Regions from separate parts of the Shewanella sp. POL2 genome, predicted to be linked through region 2. Evidence: riboswitches for the same ligand, from Rfam matches in the RefSeq annotation. Region 2 holds a riboswitch; the other holds the start of a gene.
The links. Region 2 has a riboswitch for lysine ahead of lysC (lysine-sensitive aspartokinase 3). Riboswitches for the same ligand answer to the same signal wherever they lie in the genome.

Region 1 (8,121 bases), on a different contig from region 2:
ATGCGTGTCTGCGGGAAGCGCTGCACAAACTTTTCGCCCCAGTTACTCTGTTTGACGTTTTCGCCAAGGGCGAATTTGATACTGGCAGGGGCATTGGCAAACTTTAGCTGTTCTGCGCTTTCTCCCCACTTCATTTTTATTAACTGGGATTGGCCACCAATAGGATTAGCGCTGCCATGGAGTAATTGTGCGCTGGTCACGCCGCCCGCGAGTGCGCGATAGATGGAGACATCTTCAGGATTAATCACATCGCCAATCCGCACTTCAGAGGTGACTGCGTCTGTGCCTTCGTTGGTGCCGCCGTTGATGGCAATATGGGAATGCTCATCGACAATCCCCGCTGTTAAGTGCTTGCCCGTTGCATCGAGGACTTGATATCCAGAAGGCGTGTTGAGTTGCTGGCCGATTTTTTCAATCTTGCCATTGGCCATTAGCAGATCCGCATGTTCCAAGATACCTTGTTTATCTGAGGTCCACAGGGTGGCATTTTTAATATGGAGTTTCTCGGCTTTGGGCGCCTCACTTAAACCATAGGCGACGTTAGGGTAGGTAAGTTGACTGACTAAGGTTTGCGTTGCATCGGCTTTAGGCGTGCTTACTTGCTCCGTCTTTAGCGGAGGCGTAAGGGCAATACCAGCAACATTAATGCTACGACTTTGGGCGTCTACCATCCGGCCTTGAATGCCGTCTTTGGCAAACCAGAGGGTAAAACGGCTGATCCCATGAATGCCTGCATCAGTTAAATTGGCGTTAAAGCTGACGCGGCCGTCGTCTTCAAGCTTGAGGTTGGAGAGTGGAATACTCTTCTCGCCACTGCTCAAATTTCCTTGCAAAGTGGTTTTACCTGCTTTGTCTGCTTCTTCAAGGCTCAAATCTAAAGTTAAATTATTCAACGTCAGCTGATAGTCACCCAACATCTTGGCTTGTGAAAGTGAGCGGATGGCTTGTTCTTGTCCCTGTAGCCAGACACTGTAAATCTGTCCGTCTTTAAAAATATTGCCCTTAGTAATGACAAAGTCCGCCATATAGCCCGGGGCAAGTTTTCCGGTCAAGTCAGCGGTTCCTGCCATTTCAGCAGCTTGAGTGGTGAGGGCCGCGAGGGCTTTATCTTCGCTGAGTCCTTGCGCAATCGCTTGACGAAGGCGTGGCCAAAACGCCTCGGTCTTAATGCCAAATTGGGTAAACGCAAAGGGGATACCTGCATTTGCTACTGCGGCAGGGTTTGTGGGCGCGCGCTCCCATTGTCTGAGTTCTGCAAGGGAGACTTCGCGATCGGCATCATCGGTACCCACATCGGGTGCTTGTGGGTAATTAAGAGGAAGAATTAAAGGATAATTCAGAGCCTTTAATTCGTTGATCCGAGCATATTCTTGGCCACTTGCGAGTAAGTTGGCGGGCTGCTTATGTTCTTTGAGTAGGTTAGCTGCACGCAATAAATCGTTCAGATTTTTTGTTTCGAATACGATTGGTTTCTCGGCTAAGTTATCTAAACGTTCGAAGGCAATATTAAATTCAATTTGAGGTGTAGCTGAACTATTAACCGATTTGTGCTTATTTTGGTTATACCAGTTAGCATCAGCAAAGGTTTGCCTGATAAGCGCGATGCTACCCATGAGGGAATTGGGGTAGTCTTGTTCTGACGTACCTTTATCGAAGGCCATAAAAGGTTGGCTGCGTGCGCGATAAATTACCTCGTTGGCAGTTTTGTCCGCGAGTGAAAGACTGACACCCGTGCCTCGGAAAATACCATCGAGTTTACTACTTTGTACACTGGTAAAGCCGTTATTGATCCAATCTCGTGCGCGTTCTTTATTGGGGTAAATGTAATTAAACCATTCTTTTTCAGCGTGAATTGCACCATTTTCAGCATTCCCGCCAATACGCTTAATATCATATACCGGACGAGTGAGCTGCAATTTGGGATATTCAAACTCGATAGCATAATCGGTAAAAGGATCGATAAAGCCGGGATAAATAGTATAACCACTGAGATCGACTTTTAGTGCCGCCGCGGGGATATCACCTTGGTCAATAATGGCTTTGATCCGATTGTTTTCAACTAATAATGTGGCATTTGAGAGTCGTTTCCCCGGTGCAAGAATTAATTCTGCATTGGTCAATGCAGTTAACTTATTGACGGGAGTGATGGGATTGGCCTCGGCAAAAATGGGTTGAGATACAAAACTACTTATTATGCCGCAGCTTATTATTATCTTATTGTTTATCTGCATTTTTTATTCACTTAGACGGAGGGTGAATAAAGAGTAACCTAAAGTAGATGTAAATACTAAAGATGAATTGTAACGCAATTTAAGCATTTACTTGAATGACAATGGGCGGGGTGGGATAGGCATAAAAAAGCTCGCAGGGCGCGAGCTTTTTTATGTTACTCAATGATAATAGCGAATGGCTATTGTCATTACCATTACGGTATTGGATTAGATTAAGAAATCATCCATAGAACGGCCTTTATTGACTTCGTTCTTAAATACTGTTGGCATACGGCCTTGACCTGTCCACTGGATCACTTCGCCATCAACTTCAATTTGGTATTTCGCTGGACGAGGAGCGCGTTTCTTGCTCGAGGCTTTAACTGCAACACCACCTAAATCGTCGATTGATAAACCAACGGCTTCCATTTGTTGACGGATTTCTTCAATTTTTGCATTACGAGCAGCAATAGCTTGCTGTTCTTCTGCTTCCATTGACTCACGCTCAACTAAAATTTTATCTAGTTTAGCCGCTAAATCACGCAGTTCTTCAACGCTAAGATCTTTTACCGCAGCTTTAAAACGACGACCGTGAGTTAATATCTCTAAAAATTCGCTCATATCTATTTTCGTCCCACTCTATTTTTATTACAGGATAATGGTGAACAACAGCTAAATGATAGAAACTAATATTGCTCGAATCAAATAAAATTATGCAATAAACAAAAATTAAATATTATTTAATTTTTGAACTTTTTATATATGGCAAATAAGTGTTCAAAAATGTGGCCAATACGACAGTCTTAAAAATGCAAACAAGCGTTTGACTTTGGTTGACGTTAACGTTAACAGGACGTAAAGTGGCTCTATCCTGCATTGGTGATCACCAATGTTTTGTCCATGTACATGAAAGTGTAGGAAGGAAGCCCTATGAAAGTATTGGTGCCTGTTAAGCGCGTAGTTGATGCCAATGTGAAGGTCAGGGTAAAAGCTGACAACACCAGCGTTGATACCGCAAACCTCAAAATGGCGTTGAACCCTTTTTGTGAAATTGCAGTAGAAGAAGCGGTTCGTTTAAAAGAAGCGGGCAGTGCTACTGAAGTAGTGGTCGTCAGCATCGGCAATAAAGCCGTTCAAGAACAATTGCGTACCGCATTAGCATTAGGTGCTGATCGCGCGATTCACATTGATACTGAAGAAGAGTTAGCACCAGTATCAATTGCCAAATTACTTAAAGCCGTACAAGAAAAAGAACAAGCGCAATTAGTGCTGTTTGGTAAGCAATCCATTGATGGTGATAATAACCAAACGGGCCAAATGTTTGCTGCATTAACGGATATGCCGCAAGCGACCTTTGCTTCAGCAATTAAAGTTGAAGGTAATTCACTTCAAGTTGCTCGTGAGATAGATGGTGGTATGCAAACCTTAAATCTACCGTTGCCAGCTGTGGTGACTGCGGATTTACGTTTGAATGAGCCACGTTATGCCTCATTACCTAATATCATGAAAGCCAAACGTAAGCCATTAGATGTGCTGACGGTAGCTGATTTAGGTGTGACGCTCAAAGCGCATCAAACGGTGATCAAGGTAACGCCGCCTGCTGAACGTAAGGCCGGTATTATGGTTGCGTCGGTAGCAGAGCTGGTTGAAAAGTTAAAGAATGAAGCGAAGGTGATCTAAATGGCCATTTTAGTATTAGCAGAACACGATAATGCGGCGCTGAAATTGGATACCGCTAAAGTTGTCACCGCAGCTCGTGCGATCGGCGGTGATGTACATGTATTGGTGGTGGGCCATCAATGTGGTGCAGTGGTGCAAGCTGCTCAAGCTCTACAAGGTGTCGCGCAAGTATTAGTCGCCGATAACAGTGCTTATGAAGCGCATTTAGCCGAAAACGTGGCTAAATTGCTGGTGGACTTAGCACCAAACTACAGCCATATTCTCGCAGCGGCATCGAGTGCGGGTAAAGACACGTTACCGCGTGTGGCAGCACTTTTAGATGTGGCGCAAATTTCGGAAGTGATTGGCGTGGTGAGTAGCGATACCTTTGTTCGCCCGATTTATGCGGGTAACGCCTTAGCGACAGTTCAAAGCCATGACGCTATCAAAGTGATGACAGTGCGTGCCAGTGCCTTCGATGCGGTGACACAGGGTAATAATGCTGCTGTAACTACCTTGGATAAAGTGTTTGAAGCCAAAGCTCAGTTTGTGTCTCAAGCGCTGACAGTTTCAGCACGTCCAGAGTTAGGTAATGCTAGCATTATCGTATCTGGTGGCCGTGGCATGGGCAGCGGTGAAAACTTCGGCATGTTAGAGCAACTGGCTGATAAGCTTGGTGCCGCAGTAGGAGCTTCGCGTGCGGCGGTTGACGCAGGCTTTGTTCCGAATGACTTGCAAGTCGGTCAAACTGGTAAAATTGTCGCACCTAACCTCTATATTGCAGTAGGTATTTCAGGCGCGATCCAACATTTAGCGGGAATGAAAGACGCTAAGGTGATTGTGGCTATCAACAAAGACCCTGAAGCGCCTATCTTCCAAGTTGCCGATTATGGCCTCGAAGCTGACCTGTTCGAAGCCGTTCCGCAGTTGATTGCAAGCTTAAGTTGATTTTATTTGTGAGCTAAGTCAAAGTAAGCGGCTTCGCGGTGGTAACTGCTTAGCCGCTTATGTTTTTATGAGCCTCACGCCCATGTATGGGCGTTCTTAGAAGTAGAGGCGCACCAAATATCAGTAGTGATCAGTAGGGTGATTCCGTTGATCGTTCACGAAAGGATTTGGTGCCGAAGTAGTTTGATTTATCACGATCAACTGCTGGGGTTGTGTCTAATAGGTACAACACTGCCATAGTATTTCCAGATACGGATATTAGGAATAGTTACTATGGAGCGCTACTGATAGGACAGGTGATCTTGGGTATCTATTGCCTTTTCCCACCAGTTCAGTCGCCCTCCATTCGTATTTTGACGAAGAAATAATCAATGACTGTAGTTAGTTATGCCGATTCGGCGCTTTCTTTGCTCCCGCCTGTGGTTGCAATTGTATTGGCGATTTTTACTCGCCGAGTGCTTCTTTCCCTCGGTTTAGGAATTGTGATTGGAGTATTATTGCTCAATCAATTTTCTCCTGTGGCCAGCGGTGAGTTTTTATTTAGCAGTGTAAAAGGACTTTTTTGGTCGGAAGATAGCGTAAATTCTTGGAATTTATACATTCTCGGTTTCTTGATTGTATTGGGGATGATCACCGCTCTAATTACTGTGAGTGGTAGTGCTCGGGCATTTGCTGATTGGGCAAGGTTACATATTCGTAATAAGCGCGATGCGAAATTACTGACGATGTTTTTAGGCTGTGTTGTTTTTATTGACGATTATTTCAATAGTTTAGTCGTTGGGTCTGTCGCAAGGCCTGTTACCGACCGTTACCATATTTCCCGCGCTAAGTTAGCTTATTTATTAGATTCTACCGCAGCACCAGTTTGTGTCATTTCACCGGTATCAAGTTGGGGCGCTTATATTATTGCGTTAATTGGCGGAATATTAACAGCACATGGTTTTGCGGACTCTGGTCATTTGAGTGTCTTTATTCAAATGATCCCTATGAATTTCTACGCAATTTTCTCTTTATTATTACTGCTTTGTGTGGCGTTTATGGGCTTAGATGTTGGCCCTATGCGTGAACATGAATTAAATGCCATGCGCGGTAATTTATACGATGAGACTAAAGGTTTACCGCCAGGTGCTAATGCTGATTTACCCGAAGCTGAAACAGGTAAAATCCTCGGGTTATTCCTACCTATCACAGTACTGGTATTTGCGACCCTGTATTTTATGATCGATAGCGGTGCTCAAGTATTAGCTAAAGAAGGCATTGAATTTAATATTATTTCTGCTTTCGAGAAAACCGATGTGAGTTCATCACTGTTCTTTGGTGCCCTGATTGGTTTAGCGGTTGCGCTGGTACTTAACTTAGTGCAAGGCGTTGAAAAATCAATGGTATTAAAAGGTGTAGTGCAGGGCGCTCGCTCTATGTTGCCTGCGATTTACATCTTGTTATTTGCTTGGACCATTGCAGGTGTGATCGGCCAGCTTGAAACCGGTAAGTTTATGGCTAGCCTAGCCACTGGGAATATTCCCTTTGCTTTCTTACCTGCATTAATGTTTGTGTTAGCGGGCCTGACTGCATTCTCTACTGGAACCAGTTGGGGTACGTTCGGGATTATGCTGCCGATAGCTGCGGATATGGCGATGGGCAGTCACACAGCCATGATGTTACCTATGCTGGCTTCGGTATTAGCGGGGGCGGTATTTGGTGATCATTGTTCACCGATTTCTGATACCACTATTTTGTCGTCGACGGGGGCCAGTTGCCATCATATCGACCACGTAGTGACGCAGCTTCCCTACGCCGTAATCGTTGCGCTGATCAGCATGATCGGCTACGTAGTGCTTGGCTTAACTGAATCGGTCAATGCGGGATTAGTGACTTGTAGCATATTGTTTGTATTGACGATTTTTGGTTTGCACATTAAATCCAAAAGTACGGCTTTATAAGTCCGTGATTTAACTTCGCTCTTATATTGAGAATGTGAAACAAATCAGCCAGCAACTATGCTGGCTGATTTTTATCTACTCAGTATCTAAAATTACTGAGTCTGATTGAGTCCACGGCGGTTGAGTAAACCTTCAGTGGTAGGCTCTTGGCCGCGGAAGTTCTTGTAAGCTTCCATTGGTGCAATACTGTTGCCCACTTCGCGAATGGTCTTACGGTATTTCATGCCGATCTCACGGTTTAGGCCGCCTTGGGTTTGCACATAGGCAAAGGCGTCAGCCGCTAAAATTTCACTCCACATATACGCGTAGTAACTTGCTGAGTAACCACCTGGGAAGGCGTGGGCAAAGTAAGTTGACTTATAACGTGGCGGTACAGCGGTGATATTTAAGCCGTGCTTTTTCAGCGCATTAGCCTCAAAGGTCGCTACATCTTGCTGTGGAGCGTCTGGGCTTAATGAGTGCCATTCCATATCCACTAGCGCCGCAGCCATATACTCTAACGTATCGAAGCCTTGGTTAAAACTGCCGGATTTTAACAGTTTTTGCAGTAACTCATCAGGGATAGGCTTGCCTGTTTCGTAGTGTTTGGCGTAGTTGGCTAACACTTTAGGGTGGGCCGCCCAATCTTCTTCGAAAGTCGATGGAAATTCCACAAAGTCACGGGATACCGAAGTCCCAGAAAGACTTGGGTAAGTCACTTTGGAGAACATACCGTGGGTACCGTGGCCCATTTCGTGGAACATCGTGGTGACTTCGTTATAGCTGACGAAGGTCGGTTGGCCATCAGGCGCCTTTTTAATGTTCATCACGTTAACTACGACAGGCTTAGTACCTTCGAGGAAGGATTGCCCTACAAACGAGCTCATCCATGCGCCACCGCGTTTGCCTTCACGGGCAAAGTAATCAGCATAGAAAATCGCCATGCTTGAGCCATCGGCATCAAACATTTCATAGGCTTTCACATCTGGGTGGTATACAGGCAAATCTGGACGTGGTTTTAACGTCACGCCATACAACTCTTTAAGCGTATAGAACACGCCGTCTTCGAGGACGCGGTTAAATTCGAAGTAGGGACGAATGCTATTGGCATCAAGAGCGTATTTTTCTTGGCGGACTTTCTCTGCGTAAAACTCCCAGTCCCATGGTGCGAGCTCAAATTTGCCACCAGTCTTGTTGATCATCGCTTGGATATCGGCCGCTTCTTTCTCTGTGTTGGCGACTACGGCTGGCACCATAGAGCCAAACATGCTGTAAACCGCTTCTGGCGTTTTTGCCATTTGCGGTGCAAGGCGATAGCTAGCCCAGTTCTCATAACCTAAGAGAGCGGCACGTTCGGCACGTAATTGCGCTAGACGAGACACTAA
Region 2 (8,121 bases):
CACGATCCGGTATTTGCCGATAATCAAAGCGTGTATCTGGATTATTTCAATAGTTTATCTCAGCCACCACAGATCAGTTTACACGGTGATAAGGGCCAACATCTGGCGTGGGTGGAGCAAAACCAAGTCAAAGCCGGCCATCCTCTGTATGACTATGCAGGCCTGTGGCAACTGCCTGAGTTTAAAGAGCTAAAAGCGGAAGACGGACAAGTCTTACAAACGCGTATCTTTAAACCTGTGCCCTTCGATGCGAACAAAAAATACCCTGTGGTGGTACGCGTTTATGGCGGCCCACATGCGCAATTGGTGACCAATAGCTGGAGTGAGCAGGATTACTTTACCCAATACTTAGTGCAGCAAGGTTATGTGGTATTTCAACTGGATAACCGTGGCAGTGCCCACAGAGGCACTCAGTTTGAGCAAGTGATTTACCGTCACTTGGGCGAAGCGGAAGTGAACGACCAAAAGGTTGGCGTCGATTATCTGCGCAGCTTGCCCTTTGTTGATAGCGATAATGTGGCGATTTATGGCCACAGCTACGGCGGTTATATGGCCTTGATGAGCCTGTTTAAGGCGCCGGATTACTTTAAGGCGGCGATTTCGGGCGCGCCCGTCACCGATTGGCGCTTGTACGACACTCACTATACTGAGCGTTATCTTGCTCACCCCGCGAATAACGAGCAGGGTTACGAAGCCAGTAGCGTGTTCCCCTATGTGAAAAACTACCAGTCGGGGCTATTGATGTACCACGGTATGGCGGATGATAACGTGTTGTTTGAAAACAGTACTCGCGTGTATAAGGCGTTGCAGGACGAAGGTAAATTATTCCAGATGATTGATTATCCGGGGTCTAAGCATTCGATGCGCGGTGAGAAAGTGCGTAATCACTTATACCGCTCGCTGGCGGATTTCCTCGATAGACAGCTTAAAAGCGGCAAATAACTCAGCATTAGGTTGGCATTAATATCAGACTGGTATTTATGTCATAGTGGCGTTTTTTAAAAGAGTGGGGTAACGTCCTCACTCTTTTTTATTTTGTATGATTCTGAGTTAAGCCTATTTATTTAACAGTACGCTGCTTAGTTTAATCACAACACACTCAATACTTATCTGGCGCTTAATATTCCAGTTCACTGAGTTGTAATTTGGATTTCCAGTTTGCTTTAGCTAAAACCTTTTTTGCAGAGATAAAAAAACCAGATCCTAGGATCTGGTTTTTTATGGCGTTCAAACGGTAAGTTGAAGATTAGTCTTCTAAGTTACCGCAGAAACGGTAGCCTTCACCGTGAATGGTAGCGATGATTTCTGGCGTATCTGGCAAGCTTTCGAAGTGCTTACGAATACGACGGATAGTCACGTCAACAGTACGGTCGTGCGGCTTTAACTCACGGCCAGTCATCTTCATCAGTAGATCGGCACGAGTTAAGATTTTACCTGGGTTTTCAACAAAGTGCAGCATAGCGCGGAATTCGCTACGTGGCAGTTTGTAAGATTCACCCTGTGGGCTGACGAGAGAACGGCTGTTGATCTCTAGGCTCCAATCGTTAAAACGATAGTATTCTACAGAGCTCTTTTCTTCGACTTCATTGCCTGCGCTATTAACACGAGTCAGAAGGTTGCGAGCACGAATCGTCAATTCACGAGGGTTGAACGGCTTGGTAATATAATCGTCCGCGCCAATTTCAAGTCCAAGGATTTTGTCGACTTCGTTGTCACGGCCTGTTAAGAAGATCAGACCGATGTTGTTGATTTCACGTAATTCACGTGCCAACAACAGACCGTTTTTACCTGGTAGGTTAATGTCCATAACCACGAGGTTAATTTTGTTTTCCTGCATAGCCTTATGCATTTCTGCGCCATCATTGGCCTCAGTTACCACATACCCTTCTGCCTCGAAAATACTTCTTAGCGTGTTACGGGTAACGGCTTCATCTTCAACGATCAGAATGTGCGGATTTTGCATATTAAGTACCTAAATTTTAACCAATATTCTAACCATAAGAATCACTTACATCGGATTCTTATATTCATAAAATGTTGATACTTCCACTTACTGCTCTGTGCTTCAAAGGGAAGATCTTCACGGCTACACGTCAGGATGTATATAAGTGAACGTTTAAAGTGTAATACGATAAAACGTAACCAGTATCAACTTCGATAAGCAATAGTTAAAAATAGTTCCTTAACTATTGTTTTTTTAAAATGTTTAAATGATAAATCAAATGTAGAACACATTTTAAAAGATGTCTGGCCAGCATAAGGTGATTTCGCAGAGGAATCTAACAAACCCTTGTCAAGATTAAGCAAACTTAATGTTATCTGCTTAACTGGCCAATGACGACATTGTACTCGTTTTAGGCATTTGTTAACAAATGAAATGTTAACAAATTTCAGGCTGAGACGCTGATTTACCATGATATTTACTTTAGTCATTGATTAGTATAACTAATGTATTTTTAATTCTTGTGAGCCAGTTCACGCCTCTTTGGATTTTTTAGGCTCTCTGTTAAACTAGCGCGGGTTCATTTTTCGACTAGACTACCAATGGACAACATGACTCAAGATTTGTGGCAGCATTATCAAACGCCGTTGTTTTTGCTTACTCAAGCATTATCCTGTGATTTTTCCTTTGCTGTAATTACCGCCCATAATCCCGCTTCAACCCTCCTCACTCCCAGCCAAAACCGATTACTCGACCGCCAACTTCTACGTGAAATTGAATTATTAGGCAGTCCCTATCGTGCACTGATTGGGGCATCGCCAGATTTATCCCATATGGAGAAGAGCTGGGCCGTGTTTATTGATCGCAGCATGGCCTTGCAGTTGGGAAAAAAGTTTAATCAATACGCTATCTACATGGTGGAACAGGGCGAGGTGAGTTTAGTGCCTTGTACTTTAGCCGGGCAAACAGAGGTGTGTTTAGGTCGATTTAACGACTATGTGCGTTTGGTTTATGAGCTACCGGACTTGGTCACCTAACCGCGATTGACGCTTTTAATCGCTCCTCTGGCTAAGCTTTGCTGATCTCACGGCAAGGCTAGTTTGTTTTTCTTCTTTGCTAGATCTGATTGATTTTTCCCTATTCTCGTTTGGCATAAGTCGCAAACGTTTTAAATTCCCATTGTTTTTAAATGCGTTTATTGAATTTGTATATAGTGTGTGAAATTAGCATTGACTTCATTAGGGGTTTATTGCTACTTTTTTCGTCCCTTTCCGGCGGAAAGGAACAGAAGAGGAGCGTTAACTAGGTAGTCAGTCAGAGGAGCACAAACTCCAGCGATGATTGATGAGGGAGATTAACGCCGAGGCATAGATATGGTTGCTGCATGTTTATGTCGGTCGCTTAGGCTGAATCCTAACGATTGTCACCTGTAATTGGTGGAGAGCTTCTGGTGACGATTGCTGTTTCCCTTCTATTGGGGTGCGTATCATTGAGCACCAGGCTCTTCGAACGAAGTTAGTTCGGAGCGTAATCATGTTAGTTAATCAATATCTTATCCTAGTTTGTGCCGTGTCTTCTGCTTCTGCGGAGGTGCGCTAATGTCTCTTGTTGTCGCAAAATTTGGTGGTACTTCAGTCGCCGATTACGGTGCAATGAATCGCTGCGCCGATATCGTACTGGGCAATCCCGATTGCCGTTTAGTGGTGGTTAGCGCCTCCAGTGGCGTGACGAACCTGTTGGTTGAACTGACCCAAGAGTCAATAAACGACGATGGTCGCTTACAACGATTAAAGCAAATTGCGCAGATTCAATACGCTATCTTAGATAAACTCGGTCGCCCTAACGATGTTGCTGCCGCATTAGATAAGCTGTTAAGCCGTATGGCGGTATTAAGCGAAGCGCTGGCGTCCCAGCGCAGTAAGGCCACCATGGATGAGTTATTGTCCCTTGGCGAGCAGTGTTCGTCGGCATTATTTGCGGCGGTATTGCGCGAAAAAGGCGCCAACTCAAGTGCCTTCGATGTGCGCCGTGTGTTGCGCACCGACAGCCATTTTGGCCGCGCCGAGCCACAGGTTGAGCAAATTGCTTTGCTATCGAGTGAGCATTTACTGCCGCTGTTATCTGAGCAAGTGATTGTGACTCAAGGTTTTATTGGCTCAGATGAAGCGGGGCAAACCACAACTCTCGGCCGTGGCGGTAGCGACTATTCTGCGGCACTGTTAGCCGAAGCGTTAAAAGCCTCAGCGGTTGAGATTTGGACCGATGTGGCCGGGATTTATACGACCGATCCGCGCCTCGCGCCAAATGCCCATCCGATTGCCGAAATCAGCTTTAACGAAGCCGCCGAAATGGCGACCTTTGGTGCTAAAGTATTACATCCTGCGACGATTCTTCCGGCCGTGCGCCAACAAATTCAAGTGTTTGTCGGTTCAAGCAAGGAGCCTGAAAAGGGTGGCACTTGGATCCGCCATCAGGTTGAAGATGCACCCGTGTTCCGCGCGGTGGCGCTGCGCCGCGACCAGACGCTACTCAATCTGCACAGCCTACAAATGCTGCATGCACAGGGCTTCTTGGCTGAAACCTTTGCCACATTGGCAAGACACAAGATCAGTGTGGATTTGATCACCACCTCCGAAGTTAACGTATCGCTCACTCTAGATAAAACCGGCTCCGATTCAAGCGGACAAGGTTTATTAAGTGAAGCGTTACTGCAAGAATTATCGCAACATTGCCGCGTGCGCGTGGAGGATGGTTTAGCATTGGTGGCGATTATCGGTAATCGCATCGCTACGACTGCGGGTATTTGTCGCCGCGTGTTTGAAGTGCTCGAACCCCATAATGTGCGGATGATCTGCCAAGGTGCCAGCCCGCATAACTTGTGTGTGTTAGTAGCCGAATCCGAAGCGGCACAAGTGGTTAAAGCGTTGCACGAAAACTTGTTTGAAGGCGTTTAGTATGTTGCCGACAACATCGTCTCTGCAAATTGGGGAGCTTGCCGCAGGGCAGGCTCTGACGCTGCCGATTTATCACTTTAAGCCAAGTGGTCATGTATCTGGCCCTAAAGTGTATATTCAGGCTAATGTCCATGGTGCTGAGGTGCAAGGCAATGCGGTGATTTATCAATTGATGAAGCAGTTGGAAAATTGCCACATCTTAGGTGAGATTACCTTAGTGCCCTTGGCTAATCCGCTGGGGATTAATCAAAAAAGCGGTGAGTTTACATTGGGGCGTTTTGACCCTATCACTGGCGTAAACTGGAATCGTGAGTACTTAAATCACGCGATAGATTTACCCGCTTGGTACAGCGAGCATGCCGAGCTTAGCGATAGCGAACTTATTCAAGCATATCGCAGCACCTTGATTGAAGCTTGCCAGCAGCGGTTACGTAACGATTGGGGCGTGACCACGGGCCACAGATTGGCGGTTAGCTTACAGGCTATGGCCCATGCGGCGGATATAGTGCTCGATCTGCATACAGGGCCTAAATCCTGTAAACATTTGTATTGCCCTGAATATGATGTTGCAGCGGCGCAGTTTTTCACGATTCCTTACACACTGGTGATCCCCAATAGTTTTGGTGGCGCAATGGATGAGGCGGCATTTTGTCCTTGGTGGCAATTGAGTGAAGTGGCAAAAGCTCAGGGGCGGGATCTCAGTATCGCCGTTTCAGCTTTTACCTTGGAACTGGCGAGCCAAGAACGCATTTGCCTTGAGGATGCTTTAGTCGATGCTAAAGGCATTTTGGCCTATTTAAGCCATCGAGGGGTGATTGCCGAGCAAGTGGAACCCGTTAAGATGCCGCGTTTTGGCTGTTATCTTAAGGATTACAAAAAGTACCATGCGCCTATGGCGGGCTTGGTGGAATATGTGGCGCCCGTGGGAGAGCCGCTTGCGGCGGGTGAGACCTTAGTCAATCTGCTGCGACTCGACTTATATGGCAGTGAGCAGGAGCTGACGGCACTCAGTTTGCCCCAGGATTGTGTGCCTATACTCCATTTTGCTTCGGCGTCGGTGCATCAAGGCACAGAGCTCTATAAAGTCATGACCAATCTGTTTGAATTGCCATATTAACGGCAATCAGCAAAACAAAACGCCAATCTCGATATTGGCGTTTTTTATTAAAGTCTACAACCACTTAAAGCGATAGAAGAGCGCCATTTGCAGGGCAACCAGCGATATTAAAATGCCGCAGAAGGTCGCAAAAGCCCATGCGTTATCCGCACCGGGAATACCGCCGATATTGACCCCAAGCAAACCGGTTAAAAAGCCCAGCGGTAAGAAAATTGCCGAGACTAAGGATAAGAAATACAAGCGCTTGTTTAGCTGCTCCGATTGCTGGCTGAGTAACTCTTCCTGGGTCACATTGGCTCGGTCGCGCAGTGCATCTAAGTCTTCAATTGTGCGAATAAGCTTATCCGTGGTTTCGCGCATCTTAAGTTTTTCGGGCTCATTAAACAGCACAAATTGATCGGACAGCATCTTAGTGAAGGCTTCTTTCTGTGGGCCTAAATAGCGGCGCAAGGCTACGGTTTGTCGGCGTAGTTCGGCAATATCAGTACGTAAATCTTTAACATTGCCAGAAACAACTTGTTCTTCTAATTCTGAAAGTTGCTCCTCTAGCGTATCGATAAAATCGACTTTACGTGTAGTCAGTTTTTCACAAATGGCGAGGAGAAAATCTCCTGTGGTGGTGGGGCCTGTGCCTTCCATGATCAGTTCAGCCACATCTTTAACCGATTGCAGCTCGCGATCACAGGTGGAGATAATGCGCTGTCTATCGGCGTAAATTCGCACGGCGACCATATCTTCAGGTGCTGAGTTTGGATTTAAGTTAATACCGCGCAGTGCCAGTAATACGCCTTCCCCTGCCAATACGGCTCGAGGGCGAGTATCTTGGGCGAGCAGGGCATCGGTTTCGACTTTATTAAGACCGCTGTTTAACACCCAATGGCGAGCCTTTTTGTGGCGATAACGTAGGTGTACCCAAATCAACCCGTCCTTAGGGTCCCAATTTTCAAGTTGTTCTGGGCTTAAGGTTGAGCCAGCTCGTGCGCCGCTAAGCACTATGCTATAGATAAATCCTTCGTGCATGTCACATTCCATCTCATGCTAAATCATCGGGTAAAGCTAACTGATTTTACAGTGGAAATGAAGCCTAGCGTCGTTTCCTCTCACAATAACCTCAGCGCTAGATGAGTAAATTGCTGGCCAAGCAACTTATGATGAAATAGATTAAAATTAGCCTTAGTTGTAATGTATTGAGAAGATAAAATGGAATATGAATTTCGGCGTAACAGTTTGACTGGCACGTATTTAGCCAGCTTTAGCATGGACCATGAGGTACTGGGCCAATGGTTTTCAGAAGAGTTGGGGCCTGAGTTAGCCAAAATTCAGCAAGTGCTCGATATTATCAAAGAAATTCAAACAGGTAAGCGAGTTTCTTGGCGTTTTATCGGCAAAGATATTACCTTAGATCTGGATGAGGAGCAGGCACGAATTTACGCTAATGCTTTAGGATTTGAGCAGGATTATGAACTCGAAGAGGCGATGTCCCTCTATGATGCTGAATCTGAGGCTTACTGTGGGCTAGAAGATTTAGAAGAAGCGCTACTTAGTTGGTATGAATTTGTGCAAAAAGGGCTATAACCGCTCGCTGTGAATATCAACAAATAATAAAGGCAATCTATTGATTGCCTTTATTATTTAATGGAGTAAGTCTATCACTTATCCAATATCAATTGTTCAAATATCTTACCGCCATTTCGGTTCTCGACTTGGCATTAGCTTTACGCAACAGGTTTTTGACATGCACTTTCACAGTGCCTTCACTGATGTGTAAATGCTCTGAAATCATACGATTACTTAATCCTTCCGCCAGTTGTTGCAGGATCTGTAGCTCCCTTGGGGTGAGGCTTGAAATCCATTCTTGTTCATCGGCGGCATTTTTGAGTTCATAGAGATATTCTTCAACTTCTTCGCTGATCACTCTGTGGCCTGACATGGCATTTTTGAGTTTATCGAGCAGCAAATCTGGCTCGGTATCTTTGAGTAAGTAACCGTCAGCTCCCGCACGTAATAGGCGAATAACATCTTGTTTTGCATCTGAAACTGTTAAGATCACGATTCGTGAAGTCACGCCTTCTTGGCGCATGGCATTGAGGGTATCGAGGCCAGTCATT

Region 1: linked by a shared signal. The riboswitch ahead of SHEWPOL2_RS11315 (Na+/H+ antiporter NhaC family protein) and the one ahead of lysC (lysine-sensitive aspartokinase 3) in region 2 are both predicted to bind lysine.

The regions. Positions count from the first base shown of each region.
Region 1 is NZ_AKZL01000035.1:25,343-33,463, forward strand. Features, by position in the region: gene SHEWPOL2_RS11295 (amidohydrolase family protein) at 1-2,231, opposite strand, end outside; gene SHEWPOL2_RS11300 (H-NS family nucleoid-associated regulatory protein) at 2,439-2,831, opposite strand; gene SHEWPOL2_RS11305 (electron transfer flavoprotein subunit beta/FixA family protein) at 3,141-3,890, shown strand; gene SHEWPOL2_RS11310 (FAD-binding protein) at 3,891-4,817, shown strand; lysine riboswitch at 4,913-5,109, shown strand; gene SHEWPOL2_RS11315 (Na+/H+ antiporter NhaC family protein) at 5,189-6,757, shown strand; gene SHEWPOL2_RS11320 (M3 family metallopeptidase) at 6,850-8,121, opposite strand, start outside.
Region 2 is NZ_AKZL01000078.1:2,982-11,102, forward strand. Features, by position in the region: gene SHEWPOL2_RS17310 (S9 family peptidase) at 1-942, shown strand, start outside; gene arcA (two-component system response regulator ArcA) at 1,247-1,963, opposite strand; gene SHEWPOL2_RS17320 (DUF3293 domain-containing protein) at 2,545-2,979, shown strand; lysine riboswitch at 3,223-3,397, shown strand; gene lysC (lysine-sensitive aspartokinase 3) at 3,541-4,896, shown strand; gene SHEWPOL2_RS17330 (succinylglutamate desuccinylase/aspartoacylase family protein) at 4,898-6,013, shown strand; gene SHEWPOL2_RS17335 (zinc transporter ZntB) at 6,068-7,033, opposite strand; gene SHEWPOL2_RS17340 (YacL family protein) at 7,214-7,588, shown strand; gene SHEWPOL2_RS17345 (response regulator) at 7,677-8,121, opposite strand, start outside.